2 regions of the Paraburkholderia caffeinilytica genome follow, and region 2 is predicted to be linked to the other one. Evidence: riboswitches for the same ligand, from Rfam matches in the RefSeq annotation. Region 2 holds a riboswitch; the other holds the start of a gene.

Region 1 (8,919 bases), on a different replicon from region 2:
AGACATTCAAGCAGATATTCGGCGACCACGTCGCGCTGTACAACCACCGCTTCGTGATTAAGGACAAGTTCAGTTCGAACAAGGTGTTTCTGCATCAGGACAGCTGCTATCACCTCGGCAATCTGAACAAGTGCAGCATGTTCGTGCCGCTCAGCATCGTGAACGCGGACAACGGCGGTATGACGTTCTACGCGGGCTCGCATAAGCTGGGCGTGCTCGGCGACGCGGGCGAGATCAATCCGGACAGCTTCGATTTCAAATGGCCGAAAATCACGCCGGAGCTGAATCCGGGGGACTTTGTCATTATGAACAGTGCGCTGTGGCACGAGTCCGGCCCGAATGTGTCGGGCATCGACCGGATCATGGCCGACACGATCGTGCAGCCCGCCGACGATCCGACCGGAAAGGATCTGCTGTGCGGCGAATGGCAAACGGATATCTTCTATTCGCCGACCAACTATATCCGCTACTTCGTGAACTCACGCGTGCTGAAGCTCATCAAGTACGAGAAGGAGCGCGCGGCCACCGCCGCGTGAGGACGGATCTGCTGCGCGTCGAACACGCTCGGCGTGTAGCAATTCCGGATGTTGAATGAGGCGGCAAGACCCGGCGGCTTATTACCTTTATTGGCTTCGTCGGCCGATGCCTGAGCGAACGGCGGCGACAACCACACCGGAGCCGCTTATAACGCTGCCGATCAAAGCGCGTATTTACGACCCTTTCCCGCACCTCGCTTATAGGCATGTCTTATAGGCGAACCCATTCCTTTGCTCGACGCAGATAAAAAAATAAATAGCGTTTGCATTTTCGAATTCAATCGAACTGGTCACAGACGCGGATTGGTCCGCCCGGCAGCCACGCGCAGTCTGGGAAATATGCAAAACAGATCAGACCACGCGATTAAATCGCGCCAGGTCTTTCGAACCCGCGGGAATGCAGCCATTCCCCCAGCCGATTCTTGCCATGGCGTTGAGAATTTTCCCCTCGATTCATCGGAAACCGCATCGCTGGATATGCGATCGCCAATTACCGGCATTGGGTCGCCGTTCAAAAAAGCAACAGAATCGGCTGCAATAATCACCGCATCCCATTAGACTGGCGCTCGCTTTAGATTCGATCCACCGCATTTGATGAGGCTTTCATGATTCGCACGATGCAGCGGTACTGTTTGGCTTTGACCGTTGGGATTCTTTCAGCTTGCACCGTTACGCCGCGTCACGACGCGGGCGAATCGTCGGCTAGTGCTTCGACGAGCGCTGCGCTTGCATCATGGAACGACACCGCGACCAAACGCTCGATCGTCGATTTCGTCACGCTGGTCACGACGCCGGAGTCGAAGGATTTCATCGCCCGCGCTGACCGGATCGCCGTGTTCGACAACGACGGCACGTTGTGGCCGGAGCAACCCGCCTCGGTGCAGCTGGTGTTCGCGCTGCAACAGGTGAAGACGGTGGCCGGGCGGCATCCGGAATGGAAACGGCAGGAACCGTTCCGCTCGATTCTGAAAGGCAATCTTAAGAGTATCGCGGCGAGCGGCGACGCCGGCTCGATGAGGCTCGTCGCGGCGGCGCATGCCGGCATGACCGGCGATCAATTTGCCGCGCTTGTGCACGAATGGTTCGACTCCGCGACCGACCCGCGCTTCAATCGTCCATACGCCGACCTGGCCTATCAGCCGATGCTCGAGTTACTCGCCTATCTGCGCGCCAACGGGTTCAGAACCTACCTGGTGACGGGCAGCGATGTCGAGTTCGTCCGTGACATCGCGCAGCGCGTGTACGGCATTCCGCCCGAGCAGGTGATCGGCAGCACCGTCAAATACAAGTACAGCCAGACGAACGGCGCGGTGTCGTTGAGCCGGCTTGCGCAGGTCGACACGCTCGTCGACGGCGCGGCTAAACCGCTCGCCATCGACCGCGTGATCGGCAGGCGTCCAGTGATCGCGTTCGGCAACGCCGACGGCGATGTGCCGATGCTCGAATGGACCTCGACCGGCGACGGCCCACGCCTCTCGGCGCTGCTGCATCACACCGATGCAGAACGGGAGTATGCGTACGACCGCACGACGAAAAGCGGCAAGCTCGACAAGGGTTTGGACGAGGCCGGCGCGAAAGGCTGGCTCGTCGTCGATATGAAGGATGACTGGAAGACGGTGTTCAAGCCGGATAGCACGGCAACCGCCACAGCTGCGGCCGCCGCGCCCTCCAATTAAAGCGAAAGCGGCAATCAGGAAGGCCACGCCTGCTGCCGCTTTTCGCGCGGTCTTCCCCCCTTCATCATTCAGCTAACGGCTCAGCGTGATCGCCAGATAAGTCGCGTAGAGCACGCCGCACACCAGCAGCGCCCACACCGGCACGCCGCGCTCGCGCACGTTGATTCGCAGCCACGCGGCGGCGGCGAGCGTGATCACAATGCCGGTCACCACTTCGATGCGCGGCGTCCACGGCGTCAGCAGAATTCCGATCGCGGGCAGCAGCGTGCCCTGAAACACCATCGCGCCGGTGATGTTGCCGAACGCCAGCGTGTCCTTGCCACGGCGAATCCACAGGATGCTGTTGACCTTCTCCGGCAACTCGGTGGCAATCGGAATGATCAGCAGCGACAGCAGCAGCGGCGAGACGCCGAGCACCTGCGACACGCCCCGCACACCATGGATGAAGCCTTCCGCGCCCCACACCAGCAGCGCGACGGCCAGCACCAGTTGCGCCGCGATGGTCGCGAGATTGGTGGGCAAGCCGAGACGCGACAGCAGCATCCTGCCCGGCGCTTCGGTGCCATGACCGGCGTCGACCAGTTTGTTCGATGCGCGGAACGTCATCACCACATAGGTGATGTACACGCCGACCAGCGCCGCGCTGATCAGCGCCCGCACGAACATCTGGTCATGCGGCACGTACATCGCGGCGGCCGCCAGCACGAACGCACACAGGAAGTAGTTCAGATCGCGCGTGAAACCCGTGCGTTCCGGCGTCACCCGGCCGGCGACGCCGCGCGAACCGAGAATCGCGAGCGTCATCAGGAAGGTGGAGAGGGTGGAGAGCATGAGCGGCGCGCCGAGAATCGCGCCGACGCCGATCTCCTGGTTGACCGCGCTATCGGCCGTGCCACCGGCAATCGCGAGCAGCGGAACGAGGGTTTCGGGCAAGGCGGTACCGACCGCCGCGAACAGCGAACCTGTCACGCCCTCGGAGATTTTCAGGCGCTCGCCGAGGTGTTCGAGTGCGTTGGTGAAGAGCTCGGCCGCCACCAGAATGACGACCAGCATGAGCGCGAGTTCAAACAGGAGACCGGTCATGTGCGGCTCCCGGCAAATCCAGAGGGGAAACGGCACGACGGACGGTCAAGCGGGAACACTGGCAGGGCACAACGATGTTTCACAGGGCAACTCCGCGGTCGGACGTAGATGACGAACCCATGACGCACCGCGACCCGTCCGACCAGAACGAAGTAGTGCGCCAATGGTCTCGCCAAACCGACCCGGTCGAACGCGCCATGACCCGCAGGCCAAGTATGTTGACGCGCTCTCCTTCAATGGATGAAGGAAGGCTACTCCCCAGTGACCCGAGGATTCTAACGGGACCGGCGGCTTTCAACAAGCTTGGAGTCGGGCGCTGTTTGGTGCTGTTTGGTGCTATTGGGCGCTTGCGCCGACGCCTTCCGGTCTCGTCGCGTCTGTCCGACGCGCGAGCGTGTGATAGCCCCACTGGTAAGATCACTCACCGTCTACGACCGCAGTGAGTCCTCACATGAACTACCAGAATCGCCAGTGGTTTTACGTCAAGCGTCCGGAAGGACGGGTTGGCGATGAACACTACGAATTGCGCGAAAACGAGCTCGACGACACTTTGTCATCGAACGAGGTGCTGATCCGCGCGCGCATCGTCAGCGTCGATCCGTACATTCGGATCCAGCAACACGAACGCAATACTTACGATGTGCCGCATCCGCTCGGGATCGTCCAACGGGCGGGCGTGGTGGGTGAAGTGGTGGCGTCGGCGAGTCCGCTTTTCAAACAAGGCGACTGGGTGTCGGCCTACAGCGGCTGGCAACTGTACGCCAAGTGCCATCACAGCGAGCTGACCAAACTGAACCCCGAGGCGGCGCCCGTTTCGACCGCGCTCGGCGTGCTCGGCATGCCGGGTCGCACCGCGTGGTTCGGTTTGATGGAAGCAGGCCGGCCGCGTCCGGGCGACACGCTGGTCGTATCCGGTGCGGCGGGCGCGGTCGGCTCGCTGGTCGCGCAGTTCGGCAAACGCGCCGGGTGCCGCGTCATCGGCATCGCGGGTGGCCCGGACAAGTGCGCGTTTCTGACCGACACGCTGAAGCTCGACGGTGCCGTCGACTACCGGGCGCATCCCACACTCGAAGGCTTGCAGTCGGCGCTGCAGGCGGCCACCGGCGGCGTCGACGTCTATTTCGACAACGTGGGCGGCATGGTCACCGATGCGGTGATCCCGCTCATCAAGCGCCGCGCGCGAATCGTGATCTGCGGCGCGATCGCTCAATACGACGGCGGTCTCGATACGCCGGACCTCGCGCCGCGCTTCCTGCAGCACATGCTGTTTCAGCGCGCGACGATCCAAGGGATTCTCGCGCGTGATTTCACGCATCGGATGGACGAGATGCTGCAGACTGTCGCGCCTTGGGTGAAGAGCGGTGAGATTGTTTATCAGGAGACTTACGTCGATGGTTTTGACGCGTTGCCTCAGGCGCTGAACAGCCTGTTTGAAGGGAAGAATCTTGGGAAGCTGCTGGTTAGGGTGTGACCGGTCAGACGATGCGGATCGCCGACGGCCGTGACGACGGCCCGCCGCTCGCGAGATGAAACGCATAGCGGGAGACACCGGCGGCGGCCCATCGCAAGTCGAGCCAGCGGGTTACATACCCCACCGGCTCGGCCTGTTCGATCAGGCAATCAATACTGGTGTCGCAAACAGGCAAGGCAGATAGGTTCACGCCCTATAAAGTCGTGGGTGCATCTGTTCCGACGTTTGCCTCTTGCAGCAACATCGCCTGAAGCACGAATTCAACGCCTTCGTCGCGTAACGTGATCTGGTCCGCCTAGTTGAAGTGATACTGCAGGCCGACGGTAAAGCTGTTATTGCGCCGTTTCGTACCGTCTTTATTACTGGAGTCGGTCGTCCATTCGCCTGCCACGCTCACGTGCCTGGCGAACTTATATTCGACCCCCAATCCCCAATGCAAGCGGGTTTCCGGCCAGCTTGACGTGAAACCAACGCGAGCATAGGGCATGATCTGATTGAATGGCATGCCGAATTTCGCATCGATCCCACCGTCTTTATACGTTGACGAACCATGATGCAGATCAGCGAAAATCTCAGCACCCAACACGAAGCGGTCGACGTCAAAGTTATATCCCGCCATGAATCCTGGAAATACTGTGGTATGCGATGCTTTATTGACGACGCCTGACGCGTCAGAATTATTCAAGCCCACTTTGAAACCGACATAGGGGCCGGCAAACTGGCTCGCCCCCACTTGATGCGTTGAAAGCTGTGCGTGCGCAAAATTGGACAGCAGAGCGATTGAGGCGGTTAAAATCAGCTTCGTTATTTTGTACATGACCTTCAAACTAAAAAACAGAACGCCGCGAATATTTCGCAATATCTATCTGGATGTAGGGAGGCGCCAGCAGAAATTCCGGGCCTGAATTGCTATGCATGATGCAGTGTGCATAGACGGCCCATGCTAGATAAGCAGATAGATTGAAACAACGGGAGATTTCCGAAAGCGGACGTTCACAATTCTGCCTGCTGAGTGCTCAGACAAAAAAATGACGGATATTGAAGGAATTTTATATTTTATAAATATTTTAAATATCCCGGCCGAGCATGAAGGGAGACAGCAGCTGGCGGCATCGATGTCTATTTCGACAATGTGGGCGGCATGGCCACCTTTGGGGCGGGCTGAATCCAGATCAGAGGAGGCATGCAGGAAACGAATTGGGCGCCAATCCTGATTCCGGTAGTGCAGCGTGGGGCTTAGGCTGATAGTGACGTCAATAAGGTCAAGGTTGACGAGCCACTAAGAGCGTTGGAGATCGAATAACAGCAAACCCGGCCGAAGCCGGGTTTGCTGTTTGTGGATTGTTCATGTCCGTTTGCTGCGTCTTCGCAGCATGGCCTCCTTCTCCGGCGCAGTCATGTACCTGCCGGCAATCCTGTAGTTATAGTCCGGGGTAATGGTGATCTGTCCGAGCCGGTAGTCGATGCTGAACAGGACCTGGTGCCCCGGCAGAAAGCCTGCGTGTTCGAGCATCGCATCAGTCACCTGCATCCACGGAAAGGCCGTACGCCTGCCGTGTTCCTTCGTGCCGTCTGCTTCAAGCGCAACGGAAATGCGCGTGACCTGTTCGTCGCGTGCGCGACGTGGTTTAAGATTGGCGTTAGCCATGGTCAACTCCTTCGGTGAGTTGGTTGTGGTTAGCGGGCCGTATGGGTTGCCGCCCATGCGGCCCGCGCTTCTTCTACTACATCAAATCTCCTTTCTTACTGCTGGGTCTGTGCCAGCACCGTTTCAAGCATCTCGGATACGAAGCGTTGCCGCGCCTTCGGTAGCCGGCTGATCGCCTCGAGCTGCTTTTGCAGCTTAGAGGGCCGGCCGCGTTTTTTGGGTCGGGCAACGTCCTGCCCCAGCAGTTCGTCGGATGACAGCCCAAGCGTTCTGGTCAACTCCGGTAGCATTGAGACAGGCGGCCGCAGCCGCGCGCCTTCGTAGTGGGCGAGGGTCTGCTGGGCAATGCCAAGCTGCTCGGCAAGTTGCTGCTGAGTGAACTTGTGGGCCTTGCGTGCGCTGGCGATACGCGAACCCAATGCCTTGAAAAACTGTTCATCCTTCGGATTCATGACTAAGTTCTGCGGTGAAGGTCCAACCATGATGATAGCGCTGATTTGGGGACTCGTGGGGATGCGTTACTCTGAAATGGAGTTTTTAGATGCGAAGTTCTTCAAATTCTGAATCTTCTGAGAGGTCTGTAGCGGAATGGCTAATTCGTGTCAGGCGTCCAGTAGGAGGGACTGGAAAGGCCTCACGCGCGATGGGCCAGTGGCGCGGCTGCCCCGCGGCACGCGCGCGACCTTGACGAGTAAGCGCACTAGTGCTGCCGCGATCAGTTTCTTGTCGCGCGGGTTGTAATATTTCATGGCCATCTGCAGCGTTTTCCAACCGAGAACCTTCGCGAGGGTTGCCGTCTAGTCGCGAGGCGGCTTCGCGTCCCAGGTCGTAGGGGTGCGGCCCCGTGATGCCAGCACGTTTGCGCGCCCGCACGAATGCCTTCCACAAATCATCCGAGTCGTAGAAGGTAATCAGCGGTCCCGAAGTCTGCTGCGGCGAGGCGCGGATGGTCGCTTCCGCGCGTCCCGGCAACGGGACCGTGCGCGGTTCCTTGTTCTTGGTCAGATCGCGCCGGATACCTCTCTGCCGAAATCGCGACGAATGTCTGCTTAGACGTCGTCATGGCAACGGCTGCGCTACACGCGATACGGGTAGTAGCACTTTGGCTGGATGAACCAGAGATCAGCGATATTCCCCTATCAGTAGACTCCACAGGAGATTGCGTCACCACCTACTCAGACGATCTGAGTACAGTGTTTTCGGGTGAAGACAATCCGTGGACTCTCGCGGACGGCTCCACGCCGCCCAAGCGCAAAATCTCCAAACATACATGTGGCTAACATGAAAATATATTCATATGTAATTCCTAGGGATTTTGGTTTTGCTCCAAATCCATTTTATGGCACATGCACCCTAGCCACCTGCAAACCTAAAATCAGAAAAGCCGCAAGATTGAACGACATAATCATAGGAACTCGCTCCGCTCCGAACGTTCACAAACTCGTCTTTTTTATGCAAGTACAAGAAATACTCACTTACGATGTCTATTGGAACGACGAGCGATTTTTTTGCAAAAGACCCAATCTATACGGAAGCAAGAAGGCTGCGTTCGGCGATAATATTTATCACCGCGATGACAAAAAACTCTGGATTCAAGAAGACTCGCACCACACCAATACCGACGGATCTCGATGTCAAGAGAACGTAGATACCGATACAAGTTGTGAAAATGTTTTGATTTCACAGAATTTTTGCTACTGGGGAAGCAACGGCCCGACCCTACCGTCCCATTTATATCAAGTCGTAAAGAAGGGGATTGGGCATAAGAGTAAATTTTCGGGTGATTTCGTAGAACTGATGTTCAAGTGGCTAGACGAAAATGACCGCGGATGCCTTGGCAAACCGCTCAGCTGGCAATAAAATTCGACCGGTGACACAAAATGATACTGAGAGATTATTTTGAGAGAATAAGGCCGCTCGACAAGCTACACGAAATAAATGCTGTACGGCTCGGGCTTTTTGGTGAAGTAGGGAGCGTATTAACGACGGCCAAGAAGAAAAGCCGAGAGGGGAAATTGTATGACTATGAAACCGCGATTACTCAAGAGCTGGGTGATGTAATTTGGTATTTTTTCCGTCTAGTAGATCGATTGAATTTAACGGTAGACGTACTCTTGCCCGATCAGTTTTGGGACGACGAGAAATCACTCCTACTTGCGACAAACGACCCATTTTGTCCCGTCGCACAAGCCGCAGTCGAGTCACACTCAGACCTCGAGCCGGTTCTGGAACGACTGGGCAGCTCAGCCGCAACACTGCTAAATCGCTCGCGGCTTGACCTTGAAGTTATCAAAGCAGACATACAGGAGTTCTTCGCAAGTTACCTGGGCACGCTACAAGCTACCGGCATCAGCTTCGCCTCAGTGCTAGAAAACAATCTACAGAAAACTGAGGGCCGTTTTTTACTTCCCGACTTTTCAACCCTTCCCACGTTCGATGAAGATTTTGACGACGACGAGCGATTACCCGCCCATTTCGAAATATCAATAATTGAACGCCCTAATG
Region 2 (8,919 bases):
TTACACCACTTATAGCAGGAGCGCCGGCATCGCCATTGGCAGCACCGCGCGCCGCAGCCTCTTCGCCTGGCAGTTCGACGATCCGAACATCCTGCTAACCGACTACATCACGAACGACAGCCGCATTCTGCTGCACCGTAACATTCAGGACCGGGTGCGCACGATTGCGCCGTTCCTTAGGCTCGACCGTGATCCCTATCTCGTCACGAGCAACGGACGCCTTTTCTGGATGCAGGACGCCTATACGACGAGTAGCTGGTTCCCCTACGCCCAACCGGGTTTCGACGATGGCGCCAACTACATCCGCAACGCCGTCAAGGTGGTGATCGACGCCTACGATGGAACGGTCGATTTCTATGTCAGCGATCCTAACGATCCGATCTTGCAAACTTATCAAGGCATTTTTCCGAGTCTGTTCAAGCCGCTCGCGGCGATGCCGCAGGATCTTCGGCAACATGTCCGCTACCCCGAAGATCTGTTTCTGATCCAGGCGCAACTTTATCGGGCTTACCACATGGATGCGCCAGAGGTTTTCTACAATCGCGAGGATCTCTGGCAGTTCCCTCGGGAACTGATCGGCATTGATGGTGGGAATAGTCCCGGCACGCCGATGACGCCTTACTACATGATCATGCGGCTGCCCGATGAACCGCGCGAGGAATTCGTCCTGATGCTGCCGATGGTGCCCAGCCAGCGCGACAATATGATCGCGTGGCTCGCCGCGCGTTGCGATCCACCCAACTACGGCAAGCTTATCGTCTACGCGTTCCCGAAAGACAAGCTCGTCTATGGGCCGTTCCAGATCGAGGCGCGCATCCAGCAGAACACCGAGATTTCGCAGCAGATTTCGCTGTGGAACCAGATGGGCTCGCGCGTCATTCGCGGCCATCTTCTCGTCGTACCGATTGAGAACTCGATCCTCTATATTTCTCCGCTCTACTTGCGCGCGGAGTCGGGGCAGTTACCCGAATTGAAGCGGGTGATCGCCGCGTATGGGGATCGGGTGGTGATGAAAGAGACTTTGGGTGAAGCGCTGGCGGCGCTGTTCAAGGAAAGCGCGCCGCTCGCGTCGCAACCTCAGGGCACGGCGGATGCGCGTGCCCGCGAGGCGCTTGCGCACTATGATCGTGCGATCGAGCGATTGAAGGCGGGAGACTGGAGTGGGTTCGGGGCGGAACTGGATGCGTTGCGGCCGCTGCTCGATGAGCTGGGTGGCGGGCGGCGGGAGGGGAAGAAGTGATGTGTTGGGGGTACGGTTTGGGCTCGTGCGATTCGCTTTTCTCATGGAATTCTCCCGCCCGGCAGCGCCCATTGCTGGACGCCACCTGGCTTTGACGTTACTCGACGAAGTCCGTCGCTTCGGATGAGCCTCTCCATGCCTCGATGTCCTGTTGGACCGCCGCGGCTTTTTGCGCCGCCAGTTCGTTGGCGATCTTGCCGGCGAACAGGTGCAATGGCGGCTCGGCAACATCCACGGCCTGCATGATCAACATGGCCAACTTGTCCGGGTCTCCGGCCTGACGACCGTGCAGTGTTCCCAGGTGCAGATCGAGCGACGCCTTGGCTTCGGTGTATTCATCGATCTGTCGTTTGGCCACCGCCAACGCGCCGCTCGACAAAAACTCCGTGCGAACCGGCCCGGGGTACACCACCGTCGCGTTGATGCCGAACTCCGCCACCTCGGCCGCGAGCGACTCGGTCAGGCCCGCGAGCGCGAACTTGCTCGCCACATAGCTGCCCCAGCCGGCGTAGCCGCCCTGATAGCCGACGATCGAGGCGATGTTGACGACATGTCCCCCGCGCTGCTCGCGCAGATGTGGGAGCGCGTGCCGCAGCACCGTCAGCGGCGCGAACAGGTTGACCTCGAAATTCTGCCGAAGCTCGTCGTCCGAAAGGGCTTCGACGGTTCCTTGTTGTGCGTAGCCCGCGTTATTGACGATCACATCGATCTTGCCAAACGTCTTGATGGTTTGCGCGATGGCGGAGCGCACGCTCTGGTCGTCGGTCAGATCCACTTGCAGCGGGAGAAACCGCTCCGCAGCGGGGCCGATCGCTTCCGTCAGCGACGCTACGGTGCGCGAGGTCGCGGCGACGCGATCGCCACGCGCGAGGAGTTGCCGTACGAGTCGTTGGCCGACGCCTTTCGATGCGCCAGTGACGAACCAGATTTTCATAGACTTGTTCATGATAGTTTCCTTGATCAATAAGTCATGCAAATTTATATGGAGGCAATGCTTTTAAGAATGTTGCCGCGGTTTTACTCGAGCGCCGCGCTCATCCCACCGTCCGCCATCACGACCGCGCCAACGATGCAGCTGGCTTTATCGGACGCCAGAAAGGCGATCACTTCAGCAATTTCTCGCGGATCGGCCGCCCGCTTGATCGGCGCGTGCTTGCCGCGCCGGTGACGATGGCAACCTTGCCGCTGAACGGCTGATTGGCGGATGCATGCGAAGTCATGGTGGATTTCTCCGTGGAGATGAGGATCGTTAGAAAGGGCTCGCTGTCGGGCGCACGACGATTTCGCTGACATCGACATCCGCCGGCTGCTCGATCGCATAGGCGATCGAGCGCGCAATGGCGTCCGACGTCAGCGCAATGCGACGGAAGTCGCGCATCGCGGCCCGCGCGGTGTCGTCGGAGATCGAATCGGCCAGCTCCGACTCCACGACGCCGGGGCAGATCACAGTCACGCGAACCTTGTCGGTTTCCTGCCGCAGACCGTCCGAGATGGCGCGCACGGCGAACTTGGTGGCGCAATACACGGCGGCCGTCGGTGAGACGGACAGGCCGCCGATCGAGGAGATATTGATGACCTGGCCAAACCCCTGGCGCTCCATGGTCGGCAGAACCGCAGCGATGCCGTGCAGCACGCCGCGAATATTCACGTCGATCATGCGATTCCATTCGTCCACCTTGATTGCGCTCAAGGGCGACAAAGGCATCACACCGGCGTTGTTGACGATCACGTCGATGCGGCCGAAAGTGTCCAGTGCGAATTGGGCGAAGGCGTTGACGTCTCCGGCGGACGTCACGTCGAGTGCCTGGTAACGAACCGAGCCGCCGTTCGCCTGGATTTCTTCAGCCAGCGCGGCGAGTCGTTCCGTACGGCGCGCGCCGATCACGAGTTGGTGCCCCTGGGCGGCGAGCAGCCGGACCGTTGCTTCACCGATACCGCTGCTGGCCCCGGTGATGAGGATGACTTTGGGTTGGTTGGATTGCGTCGTCATGTTGCTTTCTCCGTTTCGATAGTCTGTGCAGGTTGGGTCGAGGGAGAGGCTACGAAGTCTGCGCACCAAGCGGCAGGGCAATCGCGGCGGGGTCTCCCGGGCGCTTCGGCTACAGCGTCCAGCCGATGACCCATCTTATGAGCCGGGCACCTGCGCGCGAATACACGCGACAATCGCGGTATTGCCTATTCCTATTGAAGTGGGATGCGGCCCGTCGATCGTATCCAGTAGAATTTCCTCACCCGATCTGGCGAAAGAGGAGTCTTCGTGACCGTTGCCGACAACCCGGTTTCCGCAAGAATGGTGAGCCTGCTCCAGCGTCTGGCGCCGAACGAGGGGTACACCCAGTCCGCGCTGGAAGGCGTGCGGTTCATGCGTTCGAACCGGCCGCTGGGGCGCACGCCGGTGCTGTACGAGCCGAGCATCGTGATCGTGTGTCAGGGGCGCAAGCTTGGCTTTCTGGGTGAAGAGGTGTATGTCTACGACGCCCAGCACTATCTGATCTTGTCCGTGCCGCTGCCGTTCTCGACTGAAACCGAAGCGAGCGAGTCCGAGCCGATGCTGGCCGTGTCGTTGCGCCTCGATCTGATCGAGTTGAGCGACCTGATACTGGCGATCGATCGCGGCGGAAACCACCAGCAAGGCACTCCGCTAGGGATCGTATCGACGCCGCTCGAAGGCGACCTCGCCGAAGCGGCTTTGCGTCTGCTGCAAGCCATGACGTCACCCCTGGACGCCGAGGTGCTGGGGCCTGCAATCGTGCGGGAAATTTGCTATCGAGTATTGATCGGGGAACGAGGCGGAGCGATGCGGGCTGCGCTCGCGCATCAGGGCCGCTTCGGCAGAGTCGCGAAAGCGCTGCGGCGAATTCACACCGACTATGCGCAGCCACTGGATGTCAGTCGTCTCGCGGAAGAGGCGGGGATGAGCGTTCCCGCGTTTCATGTCAACTTCAGAACCGTTACGCTGACCTCTCCGATCCAATACATCAAGTCGACGCGTCTGCATCAGGCACGCCTGCTGATGATTCGCGACGGGTTGACTGCCGCCTCGGCGTCGGCGCGCGTCGGCTACGAAAGCCCCTCGCAGTTCAGTCGCGAGTTCAAGCGGTTTTTTGGACGCTCGCCGGTCGACGAGGCCCGAGACATGCGGGCATCGTTCGCGCTATCGCCAGCTGCAAAGATCGACGATTTCGCCGCGTCTCACTGACGGACTGGAAGCCGGCTACTCCCCAAAGACAGGGGCGAGCATATGATGCGCGAAAGGCATTCGTAATAATTGGCACGCGCAGCAATGCTCAACCGCGAAAAGCGCTATTGTGGCGGCTTGCCTCTGTAACATGAGGCGCGATAAAATCGCGCCTGCTCATTGGGGAGTAGCCGCCTCGAACGCCACGTTCGAGGGTGCACGTCAACATACTTGGCGAGTCGAGAGACCCGCTATGGCGTGCGCAGCCAAGTGCCTGGCAAGACCGATGACACGCATTCCGACCTAACCGGGTCGCCGGAATGCGCGTCATCGCGTTTTTTCTGCGCGGCCCGGGTACAACAACCCATGCAATCCTTCCTCATTTCGACCAGCGTGGTCGGCCTTGCCGAAATTGGCGACAAGACTCAACTCTTGTCCCTGGTACTGGCGGCGCGATATCGCAAGCCCATCCCCATCATTCTTGGTGTTTTTGCCGCTACCCTCATCAATCACGGTGCATCCGGCGCACTCGGCGCGTGGCTCGCGAGCGTTCTGAGTCCGGGCATTCTGAATTGGGCGGTTGTCGCGTCATTCGCGGTGATGGCGGTGTGGATTCTCATTCCCGACAAGCTGGACGACGCTGACGCGGTATTGACGAAAAACTCGATGGGCGTGTTCGGCACAACTGCGCTTACATTCTTCCTCGCCGAGATGGGCGACAAAACCCAAATCGTCACGATCGCGCTTGCTGCGCGTTTTCACGAGTTCTTCGGCGTTGTCGCGGGCACGACGCTCGGCATGATGTTGGCCAACGTGCCCGTCATCTATCTGGGGCACAAATTCGCCGACCGCTTGCCAACCAAGGCGGTCCACATTCTGGCCGCCATCATCTTCGTTGTGCTTGGTGGCCTCGCCCTCAGGACCGCGCTGTTTCCGCAAGCGCACCCGTTGTTCTAGTTCGAGAGCTTGCCTTATACGTTCGAGCCGTGATTTCCACGACGCGGTTTCCTGGACTGAACGTCACGGCCGAGGGGATTTCATCATGGAGCTGCTCTGATCCAGGTGCGGGTGTTTTCGGTTGAGCGTGGATGGGTCTCACATCATGCCGCCCATGCTGCCAGTGCCACCTACGCTTGCTCCCCCGGTCCCGCTTGTACCGGTACTCGGCGACGTCGCAATCGGATGTGCGGCTCCCATCGCGGCTATAAGCGCGACGGCGGCTGCGTCCGGTTCGCCGTTGGTGTCGATTGCGCCGAGAGCGAGGAGTGCTTCGAGATCGCTGTCCTCGCCTGGCTGACCGACCGTGAATGCGGTGGTCAGAAAATTGGGGGTGGAAAGCGTAATGCCGTACTTTTGCTGCAGACTCTGGACGACGGCGGCCTGCGCGGTCAGGACGTCGGTCTGATTCTGCAGCGTCTGCTGAAACGGTGTGCTCGTTGCGAAGCCGGCGATAAGTCCGCTTTCATTCGTACCGAGTTGCGCCGCCAGATACGACAACAACAGGTCGGTCTCCGGCGTGACGTTGTACGTGCCGCCTGCGAACGCTGTGGAGTGCAGCGTCGTCCCGCCCGAGGTCGCAGCGATCATGCAGGGCATCGCCGCGCCGAATGTCGCGTGGAAGTTTCCGTTCGCATCCGCCGCGACCGAGGTGGAGCCCCGCGCGCAGCCGATGCTAATCGTCGCGTTCGCGAGTGCCTTGCCGGTTGCCGCCGTACCGGCAATCGACACCATCGACAGGCTGCTCGCGCTGCCGCTACCACCGCCTCCGCCGCCGCAGCCCGCGAATAGCGCAACGGATGCAGTTAGCAGCCCCGCGCAAACAGGACGGATGACGTGCTGTTGTCGAGTGCTCATCGAAGTCTGCCGTTGGTTCGTACGTCGTTTAAACGATTTCGTGGGGGCGTCTATTCCATCTCTCGCATAGCGCCTGATTTTGCGAGGACATTGCGCACTATCCGCCCCGAGCGAGGTGGCGGCTGAGTGCCGAAAAGTGTCCCGGCTCCACCGCGGCAGACCTTCACTTCACACGATTGGAATATAGGGGCCACGCCATACGTTTATTGGGAGCGCCGGCACCCGAGATGATGATGGCCCGTGCTGAACCCATGATGCCTTGCGGTGTTCGTCTTTCCGATCGTCCAGCAAGCCTAAGCACGCTGCTTGCCGCGGGTTGGCAGGCAAGCGCGCGGACGTTGCTGTGCGCGCTTGCGTTGACGTGCCTGTTTGTCTGCATGGGCGCCGAGGCCCAATCGGCCAAACCGGTGACGCCGGTTTCACCCGGACCATCGACGGAATGCGCCGACGCCGCCACGTCGGATACCGTGAGTGTGGACGTCGACCGGTTCAGGTGTCTCGCGGCGCGCGATCAGGCGGCTGCGTTGAGAGCGTGGATCGAAAGCCGCTCGCTTCTGTCCCTCACTGACGCCCAGATTCTTTCCCTGATGGACGCGATGAAGCCAGACGCCTTTGTCGAGTACGCGAGATCCGACATGGTTCCCGACGACGCCTGCGAATACAGAATGTTCCGGCAGGAACGCATAGCCGGCAGATGGTCCGGCGGACCCGATCACATGGTTATCCGATACCAGGACAGCCCCAGAAAAGTCTACGCAAAATGGCTGCCTGATGGCGCACATGCGGGGCAGGAGATTCTCTACGACGAAACAAGGGACCCTGATAGCGTCGTCGGTCATCTGGGCGGCGCGCTGCGTATTTTGTCAGGCAAGATCGCCATCGACGGCTCGTTCGCCCACACCCAATCCCGTCATAGTGTCCGCGATCTCGGCCTGCAGTACATCGCGCGCACCATTGAGCACGACGCCCGCAGCTTTCGTGAAGAGGGCTTGACTGAAAAGCCGGCCCGCATCGAACTCATGAATGTGCACGGCACGCGCTTGCTTGCATGGACGTGGACTGCTCCGTCAGGGCCGCCGGCGCACTACGCGCAGCGCGTGAGACTGCTGTTCGATCTTCTACACCCCTGGCCCAGTGGTGAATCCGCGTGGGACGAGCGCGGCGACCTGGTGGAGATGATCCGTTTCGAAGACGTTGTGCCTCACCGCTGGAGCGAATCGATTTTCGATCGGCATAACCCTGAATACGGTTTTCGCTGAGGGCATATCCAGCGAAACGCCCACGCCGGTTCGCAAGGATTGGTTGCCGCGATGCAGGGTTGTGATCTGCAGCGCGGTCGTGCGATTTCGAAAGCGTCAGCAGGCGAGGCGCGGCACTATTCCTTCACGCCCAGCACGCCGGATCGAGCGCGACGCGGATCGCATCGTGGCCGCGAGTTGCGTCCTCGAACTGTCCGCGTCAGGTGATGCGCGGCGTTCCCAGGAAACGCAGGGATTCCATGTGTAGCGACGTCCCGTCGCCCCCGATCAAGGAGAAACGAGATGCCTAAAGCGTTTTCGGTTCCTATTACTCCGCAAGGCAAGTCCGCACTGGCGACGCTGCCGCCGTGGCACTATTCCAGCGACTGCCTCGCCATCGAATACTGGGCCGACCAGAAAGCGATCGCGGCGCTCCTCCCGCCAGGTGTCACGGTGGACGAGAAATCAGGCGGCCGCTGCTTCTTCTGGTTTCTGGATTGGCAGTTCACGGGTTCCAATGACGAATTGACGGACCCGGCTCGCTATCAATACCGCGAAGCTTTCGTTCTGGTCGAAGCAGTCTTCGAAGGTGTTCCGGTCAACTACTGCCCCTACATCTTCGTCGACAACGATGCGGCCATCGCCCGCGGGTGGGCGCAGGGGTTTCCAAAGAAACTCGCCAGCGTCTACCAGACTCGCAGTTTCTCCGCGCCGAGTCTGGCCGCTGCGCCGCTTGCCAAAGGCAGTCGCTTTGGCGCGAGTGTGTCCGCGCACGGCGAGCGGCTGGCAACGGCGCGCATCCAGCTCGATGAACCTGTCGCGGATCCGACGACCGTGTTCAACCGGCCGACGACGATGCGCCGCTACTTTCCTCAACTCGCAGCGGGACTTCAGGAAAAGCCACCGGTCGATGAACTCACCATGTCGCTCACGGACAATCTCGCGATCGTGGATGTCTGGACCGGATCGGCGGAACTGAAGATTCCCGAAGTCGACGGCGAGGACATGCACCTGATTGCGCCCTTGCGTGTCGGGCGAGGTTATCGGCTCGGCATGGCGTACTCCGTGACCGACCTGCGCATTCTGAAGAACTACGCCGGATGATCGTGGGGACTGTTCTGTGAGTTGGCAGGGAGGCCAGGTTGTGCAGGCCGCCGTCAATGCGAATGCCCGCGAAACATCAGCATAGGAGCCGCGCTCATGCCGCTCTACACCTTGATTACTCAGGACGGCGTTCTCAGCAGTGACGCCAAGGCCAGGCTCGCGATGGAACTGACAATCCTGCACTCCGACTATGCGGGCGTGCCAAAAAACTGGGTACACGTCGTGTTTCAGGACTATGCGCCGGGCAGCGGGTTCACTGCGGGAGAACCCGCTGCAACTGCCGCGCTCACGCTCCTGATGCGGGC

Evidence for each region. Region 2 has a riboswitch for manganese ahead of DSC91_RS15195 (TMEM165/GDT1 family protein). Riboswitches for the same ligand answer to the same signal wherever they lie in the genome.
Region 1: linked by a shared signal. The riboswitch ahead of DSC91_RS25280 (sodium:calcium antiporter) and the one ahead of DSC91_RS15195 (TMEM165/GDT1 family protein) in region 2 are both predicted to bind manganese.

The regions. Positions count from the first base shown of each region.
Region 1 is NZ_CP031467.1:2,007,527-2,016,445, forward strand. Features, by position in the region: gene DSC91_RS25270 (phytanoyl-CoA dioxygenase family protein) at 1-536, shown strand, start outside; gene DSC91_RS25275 (HAD family hydrolase) at 1,169-2,212, shown strand; gene DSC91_RS25280 (sodium:calcium antiporter) at 2,285-3,295, opposite strand; yybP-ykoY riboswitch at 3,396-3,567, opposite strand; gene DSC91_RS25285 (NADP-dependent oxidoreductase) at 3,747-4,766, shown strand; gene DSC91_RS37620 (hypothetical protein) at 4,771-4,956, opposite strand; gene DSC91_RS25290 (outer membrane protein) at 5,062-5,583, opposite strand; gene DSC91_RS25295 (hypothetical protein) at 6,112-6,414, opposite strand; gene DSC91_RS25300 (helix-turn-helix domain-containing protein) at 6,510-6,866, opposite strand; gene DSC91_RS37625 (Nmad2 family putative nucleotide modification protein) at 7,696-8,274, shown strand; gene DSC91_RS25305 (pyrophosphatase) at 8,295-8,919, shown strand, end outside.
Region 2 is NZ_CP031466.1:3,454,619-3,463,537, forward strand. Features, by position in the region: gene DSC91_RS15170 (UPF0182 family membrane protein) at 1-1,240, shown strand, start outside; gene DSC91_RS15175 (SDR family oxidoreductase) at 1,338-2,186, opposite strand; partial or broken gene DSC91_RS15180 (SDR family oxidoreductase) at 2,258-2,398, opposite strand; gene DSC91_RS15185 (SDR family oxidoreductase) at 2,490-3,230, opposite strand; gene DSC91_RS15190 (AraC family transcriptional regulator) at 3,498-4,439, shown strand; yybP-ykoY riboswitch at 4,589-4,771, shown strand; gene DSC91_RS15195 (TMEM165/GDT1 family protein) at 4,785-5,375, shown strand; gene DSC91_RS15200 (hypothetical protein) at 5,514-6,272, opposite strand; gene DSC91_RS15205 (DUF1571 domain-containing protein) at 6,500-7,531, shown strand; gene DSC91_RS15210 (acetoacetate decarboxylase family protein) at 7,814-8,614, shown strand; gene DSC91_RS15215 (tautomerase family protein) at 8,711-8,919, shown strand, end outside.